Regions from separate parts of the Pseudomonas sp. RP-B7 genome, predicted to be linked through region 3. Evidence: riboswitches for the same ligand, from Rfam matches in the RefSeq annotation. Region 3 holds a riboswitch; each other region holds the start of a gene.
The links. Region 3 has a riboswitch for cobalamin ahead of cobO (cob(I)yrinic acid a,c-diamide adenosyltransferase). Riboswitches for the same ligand answer to the same signal wherever they lie in the genome.

Region 1 (6,406 bases), on a different contig from region 3:
CCAGCCGGCCGGTGACAAGCGCAGGCGGCTTTTCTCGCGGATGAACAGTTCCACGCCCAGGTCCAGCTCCAGTTGCTTGATGCGGGTGGTCAGGTTCGACGGCACCCGATGAATCAACTGCGCGGCGGCGCTGATGCTGCCTTGCTCGGCAACGGCCTTGAAGATTTCCAGCTGCACCAGATCCAAGTCATTCTCCAATCGTGAATGTATTGCTCAATATTATTCAGTTTCCAGAAAAGAACCAGCCCCGTAACCTGAACTCAACTTATCCCTTGCGCAGGACGGTGCCATGAACGCAACTACCCACGCCCTCTCGATCAACCCGGCCAACGGTGAAACGGTCGGCAGCTACCCGTATGAAAGCGAGTCGCAGCTGAACGCCGCCCTCGACCGTGCCACCGCTGCCTTCCGCACCTGGCGCCACCAGCCGCTCAGCCAGCGCGCCGAACGGCTGCTGGCCCTGGCCGCCGCCCTGCGCGAACAAGCCGAAGAGATGGCGCAGATGATCACCCTGGAAATGGGCAAGCCCATCGCCCAGGCCCGCGCCGAAATCGAAAAATGCGCCCAGCTCAGTGACTGGTACGCCGCCCAGGGCCCGGCCATGCTCGCCCCGGAGCCGACCCTGGTGGACAACGGCAGCGCCCATATCGAATACCGCCCACTGGGCCCGATCCTCGCGGTGATGCCGTGGAACTTCCCGGTCTGGCAAGTGCTGCGCGGCGCCGTGCCGACAATGCTCGCCGGCAACACCTACGTGCTCAAGCACGCGCCGAACGTGATGGGCAGCGCCTACCTGATGCAGCAGGCATTCAAAAAAGCCGGCTTTGCTGAAGGCCTGTTCGAAGTGATCAACGTGACGACCGACGGCGTATCCAAAGCCATCGCCGACCCGCGCATCGCCGCCGTCACCCTCACCGGCAGCGTGCGCGCCGGTATGGCCATCGGCTCCCAGGCCGGTGCCGCGCTGAAAAAGTGTGTGCTGGAACTGGGCGGCTCCGACCCGTTCATCGTGCTCAACGACGCCGACCTTGACGCCGCGGTGCAAGCCGCCGTGATTGGACGCTTCCAGAACAGCGGGCAAGTCTGCGCCGCTGCCAAGCGTCTGATCATCGAAGCCGGCGTGGCCGAAGCCTTTACCGCCAAATTCCTCGCGGCCAGCCGTGCCCTGGTGATGGGCGACCCGACATCCGCCGCCACGTACATCGGCCCGATGGCCCGCTTCGACCTGCGCGACGAGCTGCACGGCCAGGTCCAGGCGACTCTTGAAGAAGGCGCGACCCTGCTACTGGGCGGCCATAAGGTCGCCGGTGCCGGCAACTACTATGAGCCGACCGTACTGGCAGGCGTCACCGACCAGATGACCTCGTTCAAACAGGAACTGTTCGGCCCGGTAGCCTCGATCATCACCGCCCGCGACGCCGACCACGCGGTAGCGCTGGCGAATGACAGCGAGTTCGGCCTGACCGCGAGCATCTTCACCACCGACGCGGCGAAGGCGCGGGATCTAGCCAACCGCCTGGAAACCGGCGGGATTTTCGTCAACGCCTTCAGCGTGTCCGACCCTCGGGTGGCGTTTGGCGGGATCAAGAAAAGCGGCTTTGGCCGTGAACTGTCACACTTCGGCGTGCGGGAATTCTGCAACGCGCAGACCGTGTGGCTGGACCGCAAATAACCCCCCGGCCGGGCTAACACCCTTGCCCCGCGCTGGGTGGCGAAGCCGCCCCAAATCCAGACAACCCGGTGTATCAGAAAGACCGAGGTGCCTGGGTTTGGGGCGGCTTCGCCACCCGGCGCGGGGCAAGCCCGCTCACTACAGACCGTTGGTCACTGGGTATTGATGAAGTGAAATTGCGCCCGGGCCTGTTCAACCGCGTGGCGCACTTTGTCCTGCTGCGCCTCACTGCCCGCGTAGTAGATATTCATCCCCTGCAAACCGAGGCCTTCGCAGGCGTTCTCAACAACCGCCACGTCGATTGAACTGCGCGCCCCAATGATCAAGAACCCACTGTCGCCCAGGCGCTGGGCGTTGAGCAGTTCTTGCCTGAGTTGGCCGGCATTCGCGCCGCCGCCCAGGACAGTCGCCAGCATGTCGCCGATCACACCATGGCTGGCGATCTTGACGCTGTGCAAACGCACCTTGTTGGCGCCGGCAGGCAGCGACATGACATGGGCAGTGGCGGCCTCGTCGAAAATCTGCGATTCGCTTTTACCCTGGGTCGCACAACCGGCGAGCAGGGTGATCAGGGCGAGGGCGACTAAACGTTTCACTGTATTTTCCTTGTATGGGGCGGTTCCGTGGCCGCGCATCATAAGAGACACGCGCCCTCACGTCCAAGATCGACTACCATACCGCGCCGGTTCCCCAACGGGACTAATAGGGAATCCGAAGCGCGGCCACCCGCGCCAATCGGAACTGCCCCCGCAACTGTAGGTGCTGAGCCTGCTCCCCACTGCCACTGGACGCTGTCCGGGAAGGCCGGAGCGTGGCGATGACGCATCAGTCAGGAGACCTGCCGGCCAAGCGTTATCACCAACCGGCGGGGTGTCCGGGAAGGGCATCCCTGGCCTGCCGGACCGGCAGCGTTCATGGCTGTATTTCCACTACCGTACCGCCCCAGCTCCCTGTACGGTCCCAACGGAGATTGCCCCATGCTGCCACGCATTACCGCCCTGCTCACCGGCCTGAGTGTTTGTGCCCTGGCCCACGCCGCGCCGACTGACTACCCGCTGACCCTGGAAAACTGCGGCAGCACCCTCACCTTCCAGCAAGCGCCGGCGCGCAGCGTGACCATCGGCCAGGCCGCCACCGAGATGCTTTATGCGTTGGGCGTGGGCGACAAAGTGGTCGGCACCTCACTGTGGTTCAACAGTGTGCTGCCGCAGTTCAAGGCACAGAACGAGCGCATCGAACGCCTGGCCGACAATGAGCCGAGCTTCGAAGCCGTGATCGCCAAGCGCCCGCAGTTGGTGGCCGCCGAGCTGGAATGGGTGGTCGGCGCACAAGGCGTGGTCGGCACCCGTGAGCAATTCCACGAACTGCAGATCCCCACCTACCTGCTGCCCTCCGACTGCGAAGGCAAGGACAACCTGGTGGGCGCCGACGGCACGCGGCTGGAGCCGTTCCGCATCGAGACCATCTACAAAAGCATCAGCCAACTGGCGGCGATCTTCGATGTGCAGGACCGCGGTCAACAGCTGAACGACGAACTCAAGGCGCGCCTGGCCAAGTCCGTCGCCACCGTGCGGAGCAAGGGCCTCAAGCAGGCCAGCGCACTGGTGTGGTTCTCCAGCGCCGAGCTGGCCAGCGACCCGTATGTCGCCGGGCACAAGGGCATTCCCGAATTCATGCTGCAAACCCTCGGCCTGCGCAACGTGGTGCAGTCCGATGAAGAATGGCCCGCCGTGGGCTGGGAAACCATCGCCAAGGCCAACCCGACCTTCCTCGTCATCGCCCGCATGGACCGCCGCCGCTACCCTGCCGACGACCATGAAAAGAAACTCGCCTTCCTGCGCAGCGACCCGGTCACCCGCAACATGGATGCGGTAAAAAACAACCGCATCATCATCCTCGACGCCCTGGCGTTGCAGGCCAGCATCCGCATGTTCGACGGCCTTGAGCAACTGGCCACGGCCATCGACGGCTACGACCTGCCGAAATGATTCGTGCCCTCCTCGCCCTGGCCCTACTCCTGGCCGCCGTGCTCGCCGGCGTGGCCATCGGCGAAACCGCCATCTCGCCGCAGGTCGTACTTCAGGTGCTGGCCAATAAACTGTGGGGCGCCGGCTACGTGCTCGACCCCATCGACGAAGGCGTAGTGTGGAACTACCGCCTGACCCGCGCGCTGGTCGCCGCCGCCTGCGGTGCCGGGCTGGCGACCTGCGGGGTGATCCTGCAATCGCTGCTGCGCAACCCGCTGGCCGACCCGTACCTGCTGGGCATCAGCGCCGGCGCCTCGACAGGTGCGGTGCTGGTGGCGCTGATCGGGGTGGGCGGCGGCTTGATTTCATTGTCGGCTGGCGCGTTTGTCGGCGCGATGGCGGCGTTTGCGCTGGTGATTTTATTGGCGCGGGCCAGCGGCTCGTCCAGCGGCACCGGGCAGATCATCCTCGCCGGCATTGCCGGTTCGCAGCTGTTCAACGCACTCACCGCATTCCTCATCACCAAATCCGCCAGCTCCGAACAGGCGCGCGGCATCATGTTCTGGCTGCTGGGCAACCTCAGCGGCGTGCGCTGGCCGTCGGTGTGGCTGGCGGTGCCGGTGGCGCTGGTGGGGTTGGCGGTGTGCCTGTGGCATCGCCGGGCGCTGGATGCGTTCACCTTTGGCACGGATTCGGCGGCGTCCCTGGGCATCCCGGTGCGCCGCGTGCAATTTGTGCTGGTGGGTTGCGCGGCGTTGGTGACGGCGGTGATGGTGTCGATTGTCGGCTCCATCGGCTTTGTCGGCTTGGTGATCCCCCATGCCGTGCGCCTGCTGCTCGGCACCGGGCATTCGCGCCTGCTGCCGGCCAGCGCGTTGGGGGGGGCGTTGTTCCTGATTGCCGCGGATGTGCTGTCGCGCACCTTGATCAAGGGCCAGGTGATCCCGGTGGGTGTGGTGACCGCGCTGGTAGGCGCGCCGGTGTTTGCGCTGATCCTGATCGGCCGGAGGAATGCGCGATGAGCGTGCTCAGTTGCCGTGGCCTGGGCTTCAGGGTGCGCGAAGCCGAGTTGCTGCGCGACATTCACCTGGAAGTGGAGCTGGGCGAGACCCTCGGTATCGTCGGGCCGAACGGTTCCGGCAAATCCACCCTGCTCAAGCTGCTCGCCGGGTTGCGTACCCCGGCGTGTGGCGACGTGCTGCTGGGCGGCCAGCGCCTCGGGCAGCTGTCGCGCCGCAGCATCGCGCAACAGTTGGCCGTGGTAGAGCAACAGGCCGACACCGATGACGCCATCCGCGTGTTCGACGCCGTGGCCCTGGGCCGCACGCCGTGGCTGTCGGCGCTGAGCCCGTGGTCGGATGCAGACGACGCCATCGTGCGCCAAGCCCTGCACGACGTGGACGCCACCCACCTGGCCCAACGCGCCTGGCGCAGCCTTTCCGGCGGCGAGCGCCAACGCGTGCACATCGCCCGCGCCCTGGCGCAACGGCCGCAGATCCTGTTGCTGGATGAGCCGACCAATCACCTGGATATTCAGCATCAACTGGCGATCTTGAAAGGCGTGCAAGCGCTGCCGGTGACGACGCTGATTGCCCTGCATGACCTGAACCAGGCGCTGACCTGTGATCGCCTGGCGGTGTTGGACCACGGGCGATTGGTGGCGCTGGGCAAGCCGCTGGAAGTGCTGACGCCGCAGCGTTTGCAAGACACATTCGGGGTGCAGGCGCACTACCTCACAGACCCGTTCGACGGCGCGCAGATACTGCGGCTGCGTTCCAACTAAACACGGGGAGTCCAGTGGTGCTTCTTCAGGCCACTACAGCAGCCGCTGCATGTGCGTGGTCTGCCACACCGGATCAGCTTCCACGTCCACCACCGCAAACCCCTGCCGCCGCCAAAACTCAATCGCACCCGGCAGAAACGGATGGGTGTGCAGGTACATCACCTCCACCCCCTGCGCGTGCGCCAGCACCTCCAGCGCACGGTACAACTCCCTCGCCAATCCAGAACGGCGGAACGCTGGCAGCACAAACAGGCGCACCACTTCCACGGTCCGGCGCCCCTGGTAATCCAACTGGGGAAAACGCCCGTCATAGGGCAAGTAGCCAATCGCGGCAACAATTTCGTCGCCAGCGCGGGCGATCAAAAACCGGCCGCTGCCTTGCACGTAAACCGCCTCGAACTGTGCAAGATCGTTCGGCATACCTGCATCGCTGAGCTTGGGAAACAGCTCGCCACGGGCGTGCAGCACAAAGGCCAGTACCTCGGGAATAGCCGGCGTATCAACCGGCTGGATCAGCATTGTCACGCTTCACCCACGGCGCTTACCGCCTGAATCCGTTGCAGAATCCACGCCCGGCTGTGCTCCAGCACCGCCGCCCCCACCCCCAGCGGAAAATGAATAAACCCATGTGCCGCTTCGGGCACCAGGTACGCCTCAGTCCCAGGCCAGCGCTCGGCGATCAACAGCGTGTCGTCTTTAAGCGGGTCCAACGTGCCCACCCACATCAACGCCGGCGGCAACCCGTTGAAGTCGCCATACAGCGGTGACAATGGTGCCTGCCGACGTCCTTCATCGCTCAACCCCGGCGTCAGCAGGCGTAGCGCCTCGACCATGCCCGGCCCGTCCAGCAACAAGGTGTGCGGCCCCGCCGCGCGTACGCTGGGCGTGCCGCTCAAATCGTAAACGCCGTAGTACAACAGCGCGCCGCACACCCGCTGGAGCAGCTCTGGTGATTGCTTCAGCGCCAGCAACGTCGCTGCCGCC
Region 2 (6,406 bases), on a different contig from region 3:
GGCGGTTTTGATCAGTTCGATGATCTGTTCCAGATGCAACTCAGCGCTGTTGACGACGATTCCTGCCTGGTGACCTTCCAAAACCGCCGCTGGCACCAGGGAGCCGGCGTAGATGATCACCGGGCAACTGCGGATCAGCCGCTGGCCTTTTACGGTGATCAATTCCGGGTCGCCGGGGCCTGCGCCGATGAAGTAGACGGTCATGGGGAATTCCTGTTGAAAAGCGGGCGAGCATGAAGATTGCTCATGATCGGGAAGGGCGATTATCGGGATTTTAGTCGGCGCAAGCCAACGCAAAGGTGGCCTGGGAGGTTTTTTTGCGGGTGATCAGCAGGCGCGCAGGGGCGCCAGTGAGGTGCTCGGCCAGTGCCAGGGCGGCGCTTTCGGCGATGCCGTAACAGCCGGTATGGGCGAAAGCGACAGCGGATCTGTGGCTCAGGCGGTCGGCATAAACCCCTAGCCCGGCCGCGCTGAAGCAGTGCAGTGGCAGGTTCAACAGCGCGGCCAGGGCGAGTAATCCGGGTTCATCACGTTTGCGATCAATACTCGCCAAGGCCGTAACGTGCCGGCGCTCGATACCACCCTCGGCGAGGGCGGCGTCGAACAGGCTCAGCAGGGTGTGAACATCACAACCCCGCTGGCAGCCCAGGCCGACCACCAGGGTCATGCCGAGTATTGATCGTCACGGTTGCGGCGGAACAGCCAGGCGCTGATCAGGCCCAGAGCCAGCCAGAACGCCACGTTGGTCAACTGCGATGCGATCTTGAACTGCGCTTCCAGCGCTTCTGGTGCCAGCATCGAATGCACTTCCGGTTGCGGTGCGCCAATCACGTGGGGAACCACCAGGATTGCCGCCCCCAGTGCTTTGAGCAGCCAGTTGCGACCGAATACGATCAGCGCGATACCGGCGGCGGTGGACGCTGCGGTACCGATCCACCACGTCTGGCGCAGTGCGAGGTCGGCGGCAGCCGTGCCCGGTAGCTCAGGCGGCAACCCCAGGGTCGGTGCCAGTACGAAGGTCGCGTAACCAGCCAGCCCCCACAGCAGCCCTTGGGCGGTGCGGGTTGGCGCGCGCAGGGTGTACAGGCCGGCGAGCATCAGTGCGAAACCGACCGCCACTACCAGGTTGCCACCTGTGGTAGAGAGCACGCGCTGCCAGCCGTCTTCCGGCTCCCAGGCTTCGGCGTCGTGGGTATGGGCAGCGGTGCCGGCGGTATGCTCGTGCATCACCTCGGCAGGGGCTTTTTCAAAGGTTTCCGCCTGCAAAATCAGCGGGGCGACCCAGAAACTTTGCAGCAGGGTCAGCAGCAGGGCGGCCAAAAGTCCGGTGAACCCTGCGGTTTGCGCAATACGCTTGATCATGTCGGCAGGTCTCAATGGCACGGGAACGCGGCGCTGTGGCGGGTATCGTGGGCAGCGTTGTGCACCGCCTCGATATGCGAGAAACCGGCGAAATACACCAGGCACGCGCCGAGGATCGACGCACCGATGGCGGCGGTCAGGCGTTGGCTCAGGGTAGAGGTGCGGCTGGCGGAGTGCGAGGTGCTGCTGATGATCGACATGGCGCGTCCCTTTCAGGTGTCTGGGTGAAACGAGCGCATGAAAACCCCGCGAGCCAGGCACGCAGGGTTCTGAACAGCGCCCGCCCACCGCGGGTTTGTTATCTGATTTTTTCGGGCCGGTCTCCGGGCTTGCGAGGGGCTCAATGCCTGAAAACGTCGCCTTCCCATGCCTTGGGCACAGTGGATATGACGTTTCGCTCGCTTACCGTTGCGGGGGCAGCACCGGACTGTCATGCGTACATGAGTCACCGGTTTCCCGTTTCACCCTTTGCAGGGCACCCGAAACAAGATGTGTAGGAGAGCATGGGGGTGGGAGGGGAGTCAATTGGGATGTGGTTTTTGGTGGTGGTGGTGGTGGTGTACATATCCGTTTCTTCGGTAACGGCCGCTTATGGTTCCGCTCTTACAGCGGGTCACTTTGGAAAAGCCCCAAAGTAACCAAAGGGCTCTTGCCCCAACACTCGGCACCTCGCCTAGGCTCGGTGTGCCCTCACTCCGGCTTGAATCCGTGGGCCGCCGTCATGGGCCATCCCTGGCCCAGGACGGCTAACCCGGCGTCCTGCCGGGTTGCCCACGGATTCAAGCCTGCGTTCGGCCAGCGTGTTTAACGGGGCAAGTGAGATCAAAAGCCAGAGCGCGGCGGCCTTAGAGCCGACCGGTATTTTTTATGGTGTTCACCCTCGACTGTGGGATCTGGCTAGCCTGCGATGCAGGCGACTCGGTACATCAGACGCACCCAGTTGATGCCATCGCAGGCAAGCCAGCTCCCACAGGGGAACCCGCCCGCTTTCTCGATCAGGCCGGCTGTCAGGCCGCCCAAATCCATGTCGGATTAAGGGCGCACCGAGCCTGGGTGAGGTGCCGAGTGTTGGGGCAAGAGCCCTTTGGTTACTTTTGGGCTCTTTCCTAAAGTGAGCTGCCGTAAGGAGTCGCCGTTACCTAAATAACGGATATGTACACGAACCCAACCCCATCATTGACCATCCCCCAAGCACTGCGTAGCCTTGCACCCTCGAGGTTCTTCGGCCCAGGCCGAAGCTAAGAAGGGAACGCGGTCCAAGCCGCGGCTGCCCCCGCAACTGTAAAGGGTCCAGTTGACTGCCACGCCACTGCCGACAAGGCGGGAAGGCGCAGCCAGCGCCGGTCGCAAGACCTGCAAGCCCCAAGCCAGGAGACCTGCCTCGCAATCGATTTTTCAATTCAACCGGGCGGGGTGATCCGGTGACGAAATCCGCTGCTGCGCACTGTCGCAGGGCCTATCGTCCCGTATGCCCGCCCCCAAGGGCATCCGATGAAAACACTGGCCAAACTCCCCGTCACCATCGTTACCGGCTTTCTTGGCTCGGGCAAAACCACCTTGCTGCGCCATATGCTCGACAACGCCCAGGGCCGTCGCATCGCCGTGATCGTCAACGAATTCGGCGAGTTGGGCATTGACGGTGAAATCCTCAAGCAGTGCTCCATCGGTTGCACCGAAGAAGAAGCCAACGGCCGTGTCTACGAGCTGGCCAACGGCTGCCTGTGCTGCACCGTGCAGGAAGAGTTCTTCCCGGTGATGCGCGAGCTGGTTGCCCGGCGCGGCGACCTCGACCATATCCTCATTGAAACCTCCGGCCTGGCTCTGCCAAAACCCCTGGTACAAGCCTTCCAATGGCCGGAAATCCGTAGCGCCTGCACGGTTGACGCGGTGATCACCGTGGTCGATAGCCCAGCCGTGGCCGCCGGCACCTTCGCCGCATTCCCGGACCAAGTCGACGCCCAGCGCAAACTCGACCCGAACCTGGACCACGAATCGCCGCTGCACGAGTTGTTCGCCGACCAACTGGCCAGCGCCGACTTGGTGATCCTCAACAAATCCGACCTGATCAGCCCGGAAGACCTGGCCCGTGTGCGCCTGGAAGTCGCCGAAGAACTGCCGCCAGCCGTGAAGATCATCGAAGCCAGCAGCGGCCGTCTGCCGCTGGACGTGCTGATTGGCCTGGGCGCCGGCGCCGAAGAGCATATCGACGCTCGCCACAGCCATCACGATCATCACCACGAAGGTGAAGACGACCACGACCACGACGCCTTCGACTCGATTTCCATCGACCTGCCGCAAGCCGACGAGGCGCTTTTGCTCGACGCCCTGACCCAGTTGGTGGTGCAACACGGCATCCTGCGCGTCAAAGGCTTCGCCGCGATCCCGAACAAGCCGATGCGCCTGCTGATCCAGGGCGTAGGCACGCGTTTCGATAAGCACTTCGATCGCGCCTGGGCTGCCGACGAAGCACGCATCACACGTCTGGTACTGATCGGTCAGGACCTCGATGCGGCGGGTCTCGAAGCGCAACTGCGCGCTGCGCTCAGCGTTTAACCCATGCACCTGCTCAGGACCCAGCCCGGTGGTTTCGTCTCGGACGACAATATTGCCGACCTTGGCCAAACCCCCGCTGAACTGGTGATCCTGTGCAGCGGCGACTCCAGCCTGGCGCTGCTGGCCGAAGCGGCCCAGCAGTTGCCCGACGATTACCCGAGCCTGCGCCTGGCCAACCCCATGCAGGTGCAGAACCACGCCTCGGTCGACCTGTATGTCGACGAGGTGTTGCGCCACGCCAAGGTCATCCTGATCTCGCTGCATGGTGGCATCGGCTATTGGCGTTACGGTATCGAGCGTCTGGTGGAGCTGGCCGAACGCGGTGTACAACTGATCCTGGTGCCGGGCGACGATCGCCCCGACCCGGAACTCAGCGGTTTGAGCACCGTTGGCGCACAAGAACGTGATCGCCTGTGGCACTTCCTGCGCCAGGGTGGCTTGGGCAATGCGCTGGATTTCTATCGCTGCCTGGCCAGCGCTTACCTGGGGCGCGACTATGCCTGGGCCGAGCCGCAAACCCTGCCGCGCACGGCGATTTATCACCCGCACAAAGCCAACCCCCGTTTGAATGACTGGCAGGTGGATTGGCAGGCCGAGTTTCCGGTGGCCGCGGTGCTGTTCTACCGCTCTCACTTGCAGGCTGCCAATACCGGTTTTATCGATGTGTTTTGCCAACGCTTGCAGGCTGCGGGCCTGAACCCGTTGCCGATAGCGGTGGCCAGTTTGAAAGAGCCCGGCTGCCTGACGGTTGTCGAGGACCTGCTCGATGAGGTCGGCGCGGGGCTGATCCTGAACACCACCGGGTTTGCCCAATCCAGTCCGGAAGCGCCGCATTTGCGCCCGTTTCGCCGCAATATCCCGGTGATCCAGGCGATTTGCGCCCAAGACAACGAGCCGGGCTGGCAGGCCAGTGAACAGGGCCTGGGCCCGCGCGACTTGGCGATGCACATTGCCTTGCCGGAGCTGGACGGGCGCATCATCAGCCGGCCGATCAGCTTCAAGGATCTGGCCTGGCGCAGTGAGCGCAGCCAGTCGGATGTGGTGTGTTACCGCGCCGCGCCCGAGCGCATGGATTTTGTTGCCGAACTGGCGCGCCGTTGGGTCGAATTGGCACGGGTACCGAATGCGCAGAAACGCATCGCGCTGATCCTCGCCAACTACCCGACCCGCGACGGCCGTATCGGCAACGGCGTGGGCCTGGACACACCGGCGGCGGCGCTGAACATCCTGCGTGCCCTGCAAGCCGAAGGGTATCCGCTGCCCGCCGAATTGCCCCCGAGTGGAACGGCCCTGATCCATGACCTGCTCGGTGGCGTCACCAACGACCTCGACAGTATTGATCTGCGTCCCTGTCACCAAAGCCTGGGCCTGGACGACTATGAGGTGATGTTCAAACGCCTGCCCGAAGCCAATCGCCAGGCGGTTATTGAGCGTTGGGGCGCGCCCCATAACGATCCGATGTTCCGCGACGGCCGCATGATGATCGCCGGCCTGCGCCTGGGCCTGACTTTCGTCGGCATCCAGCCTGCGCGGGGTTATCAGGTGGACGCCAGCGCGGTGTACCACGATCCCGATCTGGTGCCGCCTCATGGCTACCTGGCGTTCTACTTCTGGCTGCGTCACACCTATGGCGCCCACGGCGTGATCCATGTGGGCAAGCACGGCAACCTGGAATGGCTGCCGGGCAAGGGCGTTGGCCTGTCGGAAAACTGCTGGCCCGATGCGCTGCTGGGGCCGTTGCCGAATATCTACCCGTTTATCGTCAACGATCCGGGCGAGGGTGCCCAGGCCAAACGCCGCACCCAGGCGGTGATCATCGACCACCTGATGCCGCCGCTGACCCGTGCCGAAACCTACGGCCCATTGCGCGACCTGGAACTGCTGGCGGACGAGTATTACGAAGCGCAACTGCTCGATCCTCGCCGCGCCCTCGAGCTGCAAAAGGACATCCTCAAGTTGGTGCGCGAAACCCGCATCGACCAAGAGCTTGAACTGGATAAAGCAGCTGACGCCGCCATCTGGCTCCCGCGCCTCGACACTTATCTGTGTGACTTGAAGGAGTCACAGATCCGCGACGGCCTGCACATTTTTGGCGAGTCGCCTGACGGCCGTTTGCGCATCGACACTTTGCTCGCGCTGCTGCGTATCCCCCGTGGTGATGGGCGCGGTGCGCAGTCGAGTTTGCTGCGGGTATTGGCCAAGGCCTTCGAGTTGGGCTTCGATCCGTTGGATTGTGCACTCGCCGAACCTTGGACTGGTCGCCGTCCCCTGGTGTTGCAGAAGATCGACCCGCAGTTGTGGCGTACCGCCGGCGATACCCGCGAGCGCCTGGAGCTCTATGCGGCGCGCTTGATCGAACAGGCTCTGGAAGGCCCGCTTGAGCAACTGGAGGAGCCTGGCTGGGAAGGCGTGAAGGCCGTCATTGAAAGCCTGCGCATCGTCGTTGCGCCGCGCCTGGATGCCTGTGGTCCGGCGGAAATGCGCGGCCTGC
Region 3 (6,406 bases):
AGGTAACTCACACGTTTTCGCGCTTCGTCCAGGTCATCACTGCGCAGCGCCTGGGCGACCGGGATCACGTGCTCGCCAAGGCTGCGCATGCCGAGGGCGCAGTACAACGCCAGGATCTCCAAGATCCAGCCGATATACGGCGCCCACGACAAAGCCGTGGCCAGCAGGGTCAACGGCACCACGGCGATAAACCACGCGGTCACGCCATGGCTGCGCCAGCCCCGGCCACCGCTGTTGAAGCGTTGCTCGATGCGCCCGGCGAAATTGCCGAACGCCACCAGCGGATGCCAGCGCCTGGGTTCGCCCAGCAGCGCATCCAGCGCGACTGCGGCGACACACAGCAAGGCCACACTCATTGACTCACTCCCCAAGAATTTTCGTACAGCATGTCACTCAGCGGCCGCGGCTCGGTCCAGCCTTCGAGTTGCAACATCGGCGCCGGGTAGAACGCAGCGACCGGGCCCAGGCACAGCACGGCCAGGGGTTTGGCGCCGGGCGGCAGGCCCAGCAGGTCGGCCAGGGCCTGGGGCTCGAACAGCGAGACCCAGCCCATGCCCAGGCCTTCGACGCGGGCAGCCAGCCACAGGTTCTGGATGGCACAGGACAGCGAGGCCATGTCCATTTCCGGCAAGGTGCGACGACCGAAGATGTGGCGCTCGCGGTCGTCCATCAGCGCTGCTACCAATACCTCGGCGCAATCGTGGATGCCTTCGACCTTGAGCTTCATGAATTCGTCGGAGCGCTCGCCCAGGGCTTCGGCGGTGCGGATGCGTTCTTCTTCCACCAGTTGCTGGATTTGCCCACGCAGTTGGCGGTCGCTGATACGGATGAAGCGCCAGGGTTGCATCAGGCCGACGCTGGGCGCCTGGTGTGCGGCCTGGAGCAGGCGCTGCAGCAGTTCAGGCGCGACGGTGCCGCCGCTGAAGTGGCGCATGTCGCGGCGTTCGGCGATGGCGCGGTAGACGGCCTGGCGGTCGGCCTCTGGGAAGGCGTTGTCGGTCATGGCCTCTTCGCGGGCAAGCCCGCTCCCACATTGGATTGGGTTTCGACGCGATCCCCTGTGGGAGCTGGCTTGCCTGCGATAGCGCCCTCCCGGTCTGGCGCAAACAGTGCCGCCACCGCCGCCGGATTCGACGGAAAGTAAAAGTGCACGTAGGAAGCCGTCATCCGCCCCTGTCGGAAAACCGCCTCGGCACCACGCCCACCGTTGGGGCTCACGCCACGGGCAATCGGCGTGCAGTCGGTGCTGGTCAGGGAGTGGTGATAGGTGTGACCGCGCAATGTGCCTTCCGGCAGTTCGACATTTTGCAGGGCCAGGGCGGCCAGTTTCTTTTGCATCACGGCATCGCCCTGCAGCAGACCGAGCAACTCGGCGCGCTGGCCGTCGACATCGGTGAGCGAGTCCAGCAGGTACAACATGCCGCCGCACTCGGCGAGCAGTGGTTTGCCAGCAGCGTGATGGGCACGGATCGCATCGAGCATCGCGGTGTTTTCCGACAGCGCCTGGTGATGCAATTCCGGGTAACCACCCGGCAGATACAGGCTGTCGGCGTCAGGCAATTGGCGGTCATGGATCGGCGAGAAGAAGTGCAACTCGGCGCCCATCGCCCGCAACAGATCGAGGCTGGCGCCGTAGGTGAAGGCGAAGGCTTCGTCGCGAGCCACGGCAATGCGTACGCCGTTGAGCAACGGCTCGGCCTCAATGATCTGCGGCGCAGCGAACGTCACCGGCGGCGGCAATGCGACTTCGCAACTGCTGCCCAGGGCTTGGGCGGCGGCATCGAGGCGCAGGTCGAGGTCATTCAGTTCGCTGGCTTGTACCAGGCCCAGGTGGCGGCTGGGCAATTCGATCCCGGTCTCGCGGGACAGCGCCCCGTACCAGCGCAGGCCTTCGGTCAGACTGCCTTCGAGCAATTGTGCGTGGCGCAGCGTGCCCACGCGGTTGGCCAGCACGCCGGCGAACGGCAGGTCCGGCTGATAACGCGCCAGGCCCAGCGCGAGGGCGCCGAAGGTCTGGGCCATGGCGGTGCCGTCGATCACACCGAGCACCGGCACGCCAAAGTGGCGCGCCAGGTCAGCGCTGGACGGCGTGCCGTCGAACAGGCCCATCACGCCTTCAATGAGGATCAGGTCTGCCTCGCCGGCGGCTTCCCACAACAGGCGACGACTTTCCTGCTCTCCCACCATCCACATGTCCAATTGATACACCGGCGCACCACTGGCGCGCTCGTGGATCATCGGGTCGAGAAAGTCCGGCCCGCATTTGAACACGCGCACCTTGCGCCCCAGGTTGCGGTGCAAACGGGCGAGCGCGGCGGTGACGGTGGTTTTGCCCTGGCCGGACGCCGGTGCGGCGATCAAGACGGCCGGGCAATGACGGGGCTGATTCAAAGTTCGACGCCCTTCTGTGCCTTGATACCGGCCTGGAACGCGTGCTTGAGCATGCCCATTTCGGTGACGGTGTCGCCCATTTCGATCAGCTCGGGCTTGGCGCCACGGCCGGTGACCACTACGTGTTGCATCGGCGGACGGGCTTGCAGGTCGCTGAGTACTTGGTCCAGATCGAGGTAGCCGTGTTTGAGGGCGATGTTCAGTTCGTCAAGGACGACAAGGCCGATGGTGGGATCTTGCAGCAGCTCGCGGGACACCGCCCAGGCGGCTTCGGCGGCGGCGATGTCACGTTGGCGGTCCTGGGTTTCCCAGGTGAAGCCTTCGCCCATGACGTGAAAACGCACTTGCTCAGGGAAGCGGCGGAAGAACAGCTCTTCGCCCGTGCTGTTGCGCCCCTTGATGAACTGCACCACACCGCACTGCATGCCGTGGCCCATGGCCCGAGCCAGCATGCCGAACGCAGAGCTGCTCTTGCCTTTGCCGTTGCCGGTGAGCACCAGCAGCAAACCGCATTCGTTGGGCGAGTTGGCGATGCGCTCGTCGATCACGGCTTTTTTGCGCAGCATGCGCGCCAGGTGGCGTTCGTCGCGTTCAGGGGAATCGGTCATGGCAGCTCTCCGTTGGGGCTGGACAAAAAACGGCGGGCAGGAAAAAGACAAAACAGACAGCCAAGCATCGCCCACCGTGATGCTGTTGGATGTTTCAGGCCGGTCTCCGGGCTCATGAGTGGCGATCGCCGACGCTGCGCCTTCCCATATCGCGGGGCGATACAGTGGCAGAAAGCAGGGTCTTGACTCATTTACCGTTGCGGGGGCAGCGCCGGGATCGCGGCAGCACTGTGTACAAGTGCGCTCACTCACCGGCTTCCCTGTTTCACTCGGTCGACCCGTGGGTCACAGAGCACCTGGAACAAGTCGCGAAGGGTAGAGGGTTGGGGGTGGAGCGTCAATTAAAGCCGGCTTCGCACTTGAACCATCGGACCGCTGCATGCCTCTACCCTTGCAGGTACCCAGGAGAAAAACATGCACAAGACCCGACTTGCCCTACTGATCATGTTCGCAGGCGCCCTCGCCGCCTGCGGTGAAAGTTCGACCTTGCAAGTGTCTGACGGAACCGGGCCTTCCCCCAAGCTACCGGAGCCGAACAAGACCCTGATCCCCACGGTAAACATCGCGCCAGCCATCGGCTGGCCTGCGGGTGCGAAGCCAACTCCCGCCGCGGGCACCCAGGTGGCGGCGTTTGCCGAGGGCCTGGACCACCCGCGCTGGCTGTATGTGCTGCCCAATGGCGACGTACTGGTGGCAGAAACCAATGCGCCGCCCAAACCCGATGACTCAAAGGGCATTCGTGGCTGGGTGATGGAAAAGGTCATGGGCCGAGCCGGTGCAGGTGTGCCTAGCCCGAACCGCATCACGTTGCTGCGCGATGCCGACCACGATGGCATCGCCGAGACCCGGACAGTATTTCTTGAAAACCTCAATTCGCCCTTCGGCATGACCCTGGTGGGCAATGATCTGTATGTGGCGGACTCGGACAAGCTGCTGCGCTTCCCCTACCAACCGGGAGCAACCGCGATCAAGGCAGCCGGTACCAAGGTGGTCGACCTACCCGGCGGCAGCATCAACCACCACTGGACCAAGAACGTGGTGGCGAGCAAAGACGGCCGCAAGCTGTATGTAAGCGTAGGCTCCAACAGCAACGTTGGTGAAAACGGCCTGCAGGCAGAAGAAGGCCGGGCGGCGATCTGGGAAGTAGACCGCGCCAGCGGCCAGCACCGCATTTTCGCCTCGGGCCTGCGCAACCCTAACGGCATGGCCTGGGAACCACAAAGCGGCAAGCTGTGGACGGCGGTGAACGAGCGCGATGAAATCGGTAGCGACCTGGTGCCGGACTACATCACCTCGGTTCAGGATGGCGCCTTCTATGGCTGGCCGTTCAGCTACTACGGACAGCATGTGGATGCGCGAGTCAATCCGCAAAACCTCGACCTGGTGGCCAAGGCGATTGCACCATACTACGCCGTAGGCCCGCATACCGCCTCGCTGGGACTGACGTTTGCCGAGAACAGCAAATTGCCCGCCCCCTTCACGAATGGCGCATTCATCGGCCAGCATGGTTCGTGGAATCGCAAGCCCCACAGTGGCTACAAGGTGATCTTCGTACCGTTCGAGGCTGGCCAGCCCAAGGGACAGCCGGTGGATGTGCTGACCGGGTTCCTCGACAAAGATGAGAAAGCCATGGGCCGGCCGGTGGGCGTGGTGATTGATCAGCAGGGGGATTTGCTGGTGGCAGATGATGTGGGAAATAAGGTGTGGCGGGTGTCGGCGGCTAAGTAGACAGGCTTCAGACCACCACAAAACCCATGTGGGAGCGGGCTTGCTCGCGAAGGCGGTGTGTCAGTCACAGATGTGTGGTCTGATCCGGCGCCTTCGCGAGCAAGCCCGCTCCCACACAAGCCCGCTCCCACATTCAGATCTCTGTCAGCTCAGGGATTACGTGCCAGATTCCCTGGCAACACGCGCTTGGCGCTCAGGTAAGCATTCTGCCAATACGCCTTGGACAAGGTGTCCAGCTTCACCGTGCCGCCGGTTTGCGGCGCGTGCACGAAGCGGCCCTCGCCCACATAGATGCCGGCATGGCTGACCTGTGAGCCGCCGCCGGTGGCAAAGAACAGCAGATCACCGGTTTGCAGGTTCTCTTCACTCACATCCTGGGCGCGCATCACGATCAGTTCGCGGGTGGTGCGTGGCAGGGAGATGCCGGCCGCATCGCGGTAGACAAAACCGATCAGGCCGCTGCAATCAAAGCCTGAGTCCGGCGTGTTGCCGCCCCAGCGATAAGGCGTACCGACCAGGCCGAGCGCGCGAAAGAGCACGTCTTCGGCGACAGGCGAGAAATTCTGGGTGGAATAGTTGAACACCGGCTTGGGCTTCACCGCTACGGGAGCGGGCGGTGGACGGCTGGCGCAGGCGCTGAGGAGCGCGGCGCAAACAATAAGAATCAGGCGGGCCGAGGTCGACATGTGCAGAACAATCCTGGTCTGGATGCGGCTTTCGCTGCCGAACGCTGAAAACCAGAACGCGCAAGCAGAGCTCGCGCGTACGGTTTACAACAATATCCAGGGATTCTAGCGCTTACACGTCAAACTTCAAGTATCACTTTAAGTTTACTTGCTAGCGGTAACCGTCGTCGGGGCCATGGCGAGTGCACGCTTGGCTTCGATGAAGGTTTTGCTCCAGTAGCTATCGCCCAGGTTGTCGACTCGGACACCGCCACTGCGACGGCTGCTGGAGTGGATAAACTGGTTATCGCCCAGGTAGATACCGGCATGGCTTACGCGACCACGGCCAGCAGTACTAAAGAAAAGCAGATCACCGGGCTTGAGGTTGTTGCGTGCGACCAACGGTGCATTCACGTTGATCATTTCGCGAGTGGAGCGTGGCAGGTTCATGCCAGCTTCTTCACGAAACAGGTAGCCGATGAAGCCGCTGCAGTCGAAACCGGCTTCAGAGGTACCACCGAAACGGTAACGGGTACCGATCAGGGACATGCCGCGTTCGAGAATGCTGTCGGCCAGGACTGGAAGCTGGTAAGGCTTGTTGCCGGAGAAGGCGCCCAGTTCCTTTTCAGTCGCCAGCTCTTCTTCATAAACAGAAGCAGACTGTGCAGCGACGAATTTTGCCTGATTTTGAACCTGAGGTTTTTGCTGCTCGGCCACCTGTTGAGGGTGGGAGGCGCAACCAAACAACAAGGTAACGAGTGCGAGAGGCACGAGGGGTGCGAAGCGATTTAGCATGGGCACGACCGTGGCTGATGTGTAAAGAAGCCGAGACTATGCCCGCTATCAGATCGATTTGCAAATTCAATCGTGATCTATGTGACTTCTTGTTTGGACGATGACATCTAAGCCCTTAACACCCTATGCGACCGATTTGCGTGGCCAACCCGGCCCAAACGCAGGTTTTCTGGCGCCTGGATTTTGCCGAAAGCCCCGAAAACAAAGGGCTGGCTACCA

Region 1: it holds a riboswitch for cobalamin, as region 3 does, so the genes downstream of both, OPU96_RS20600 (ABC transporter substrate-binding protein) here and cobO (cob(I)yrinic acid a,c-diamide adenosyltransferase) in region 3, are expected to answer to the same signal.
Region 2: it holds a riboswitch for cobalamin, as region 3 does, so the genes downstream of both, cobW (cobalamin biosynthesis protein CobW) here and cobO (cob(I)yrinic acid a,c-diamide adenosyltransferase) in region 3, are expected to answer to the same signal.

Annotation. Positions count from the first base shown of each region.
Region 1 is NZ_JAPFHC010000024.1:81,566-87,971, reverse strand. It holds gene ptrR (putrescine utilization regulator PtrR) at 1-186, opposite strand, end outside; gene OPU96_RS20610 (aldehyde dehydrogenase family protein) at 290-1,672, shown strand; gene OPU96_RS20605 (hypothetical protein) at 1,825-2,268, opposite strand; cobalamin riboswitch at 2,339-2,532, shown strand; gene OPU96_RS20600 (ABC transporter substrate-binding protein) at 2,650-3,660, shown strand; gene OPU96_RS20595 (FecCD family ABC transporter permease) at 3,657-4,661, shown strand; gene OPU96_RS20590 (ABC transporter ATP-binding protein) at 4,658-5,422, shown strand; gene OPU96_RS20585 (GNAT family N-acetyltransferase) at 5,456-5,941, opposite strand; gene OPU96_RS20580 (alpha/beta hydrolase fold domain-containing protein) at 5,944-6,406, opposite strand, start outside.
Region 2 is NZ_JAPFHC010000001.1:543,796-550,201, reverse strand. It holds gene cobM (precorrin-4 C(11)-methyltransferase) at 1-204, opposite strand, end outside; gene OPU96_RS02380 (cobalamin biosynthesis protein) at 275-667, opposite strand; gene OPU96_RS02375 (CbtA family protein) at 664-1,362, opposite strand; gene OPU96_RS02370 (CbtB domain-containing protein) at 1,374-1,562, opposite strand; cobalamin riboswitch at 1,660-1,860, opposite strand; cobalamin riboswitch at 2,561-2,760, shown strand; gene cobW (cobalamin biosynthesis protein CobW) at 2,854-3,915, shown strand; gene cobN (cobaltochelatase subunit CobN) at 3,919-6,406, shown strand, end outside.
Region 3 is NZ_JAPFHC010000002.1:167,412-173,817, forward strand. It holds gene cbiB (adenosylcobinamide-phosphate synthase CbiB) at 1-356, opposite strand, end outside; gene bluB (5,6-dimethylbenzimidazole synthase) at 353-1,003, opposite strand; gene OPU96_RS03575 (cobyrinic acid a,c-diamide synthase CobB) at 1,000-2,391, opposite strand; gene cobO (cob(I)yrinic acid a,c-diamide adenosyltransferase) at 2,388-2,999, opposite strand; cobalamin riboswitch at 3,080-3,314, opposite strand; gene OPU96_RS03585 (PQQ-dependent sugar dehydrogenase) at 3,414-4,727, shown strand; gene OPU96_RS03590 (C40 family peptidase) at 4,877-5,413, opposite strand; gene OPU96_RS03595 (C40 family peptidase) at 5,558-6,187, opposite strand; gene hda (DnaA regulatory inactivator Hda) at 6,401-6,406, opposite strand, start outside.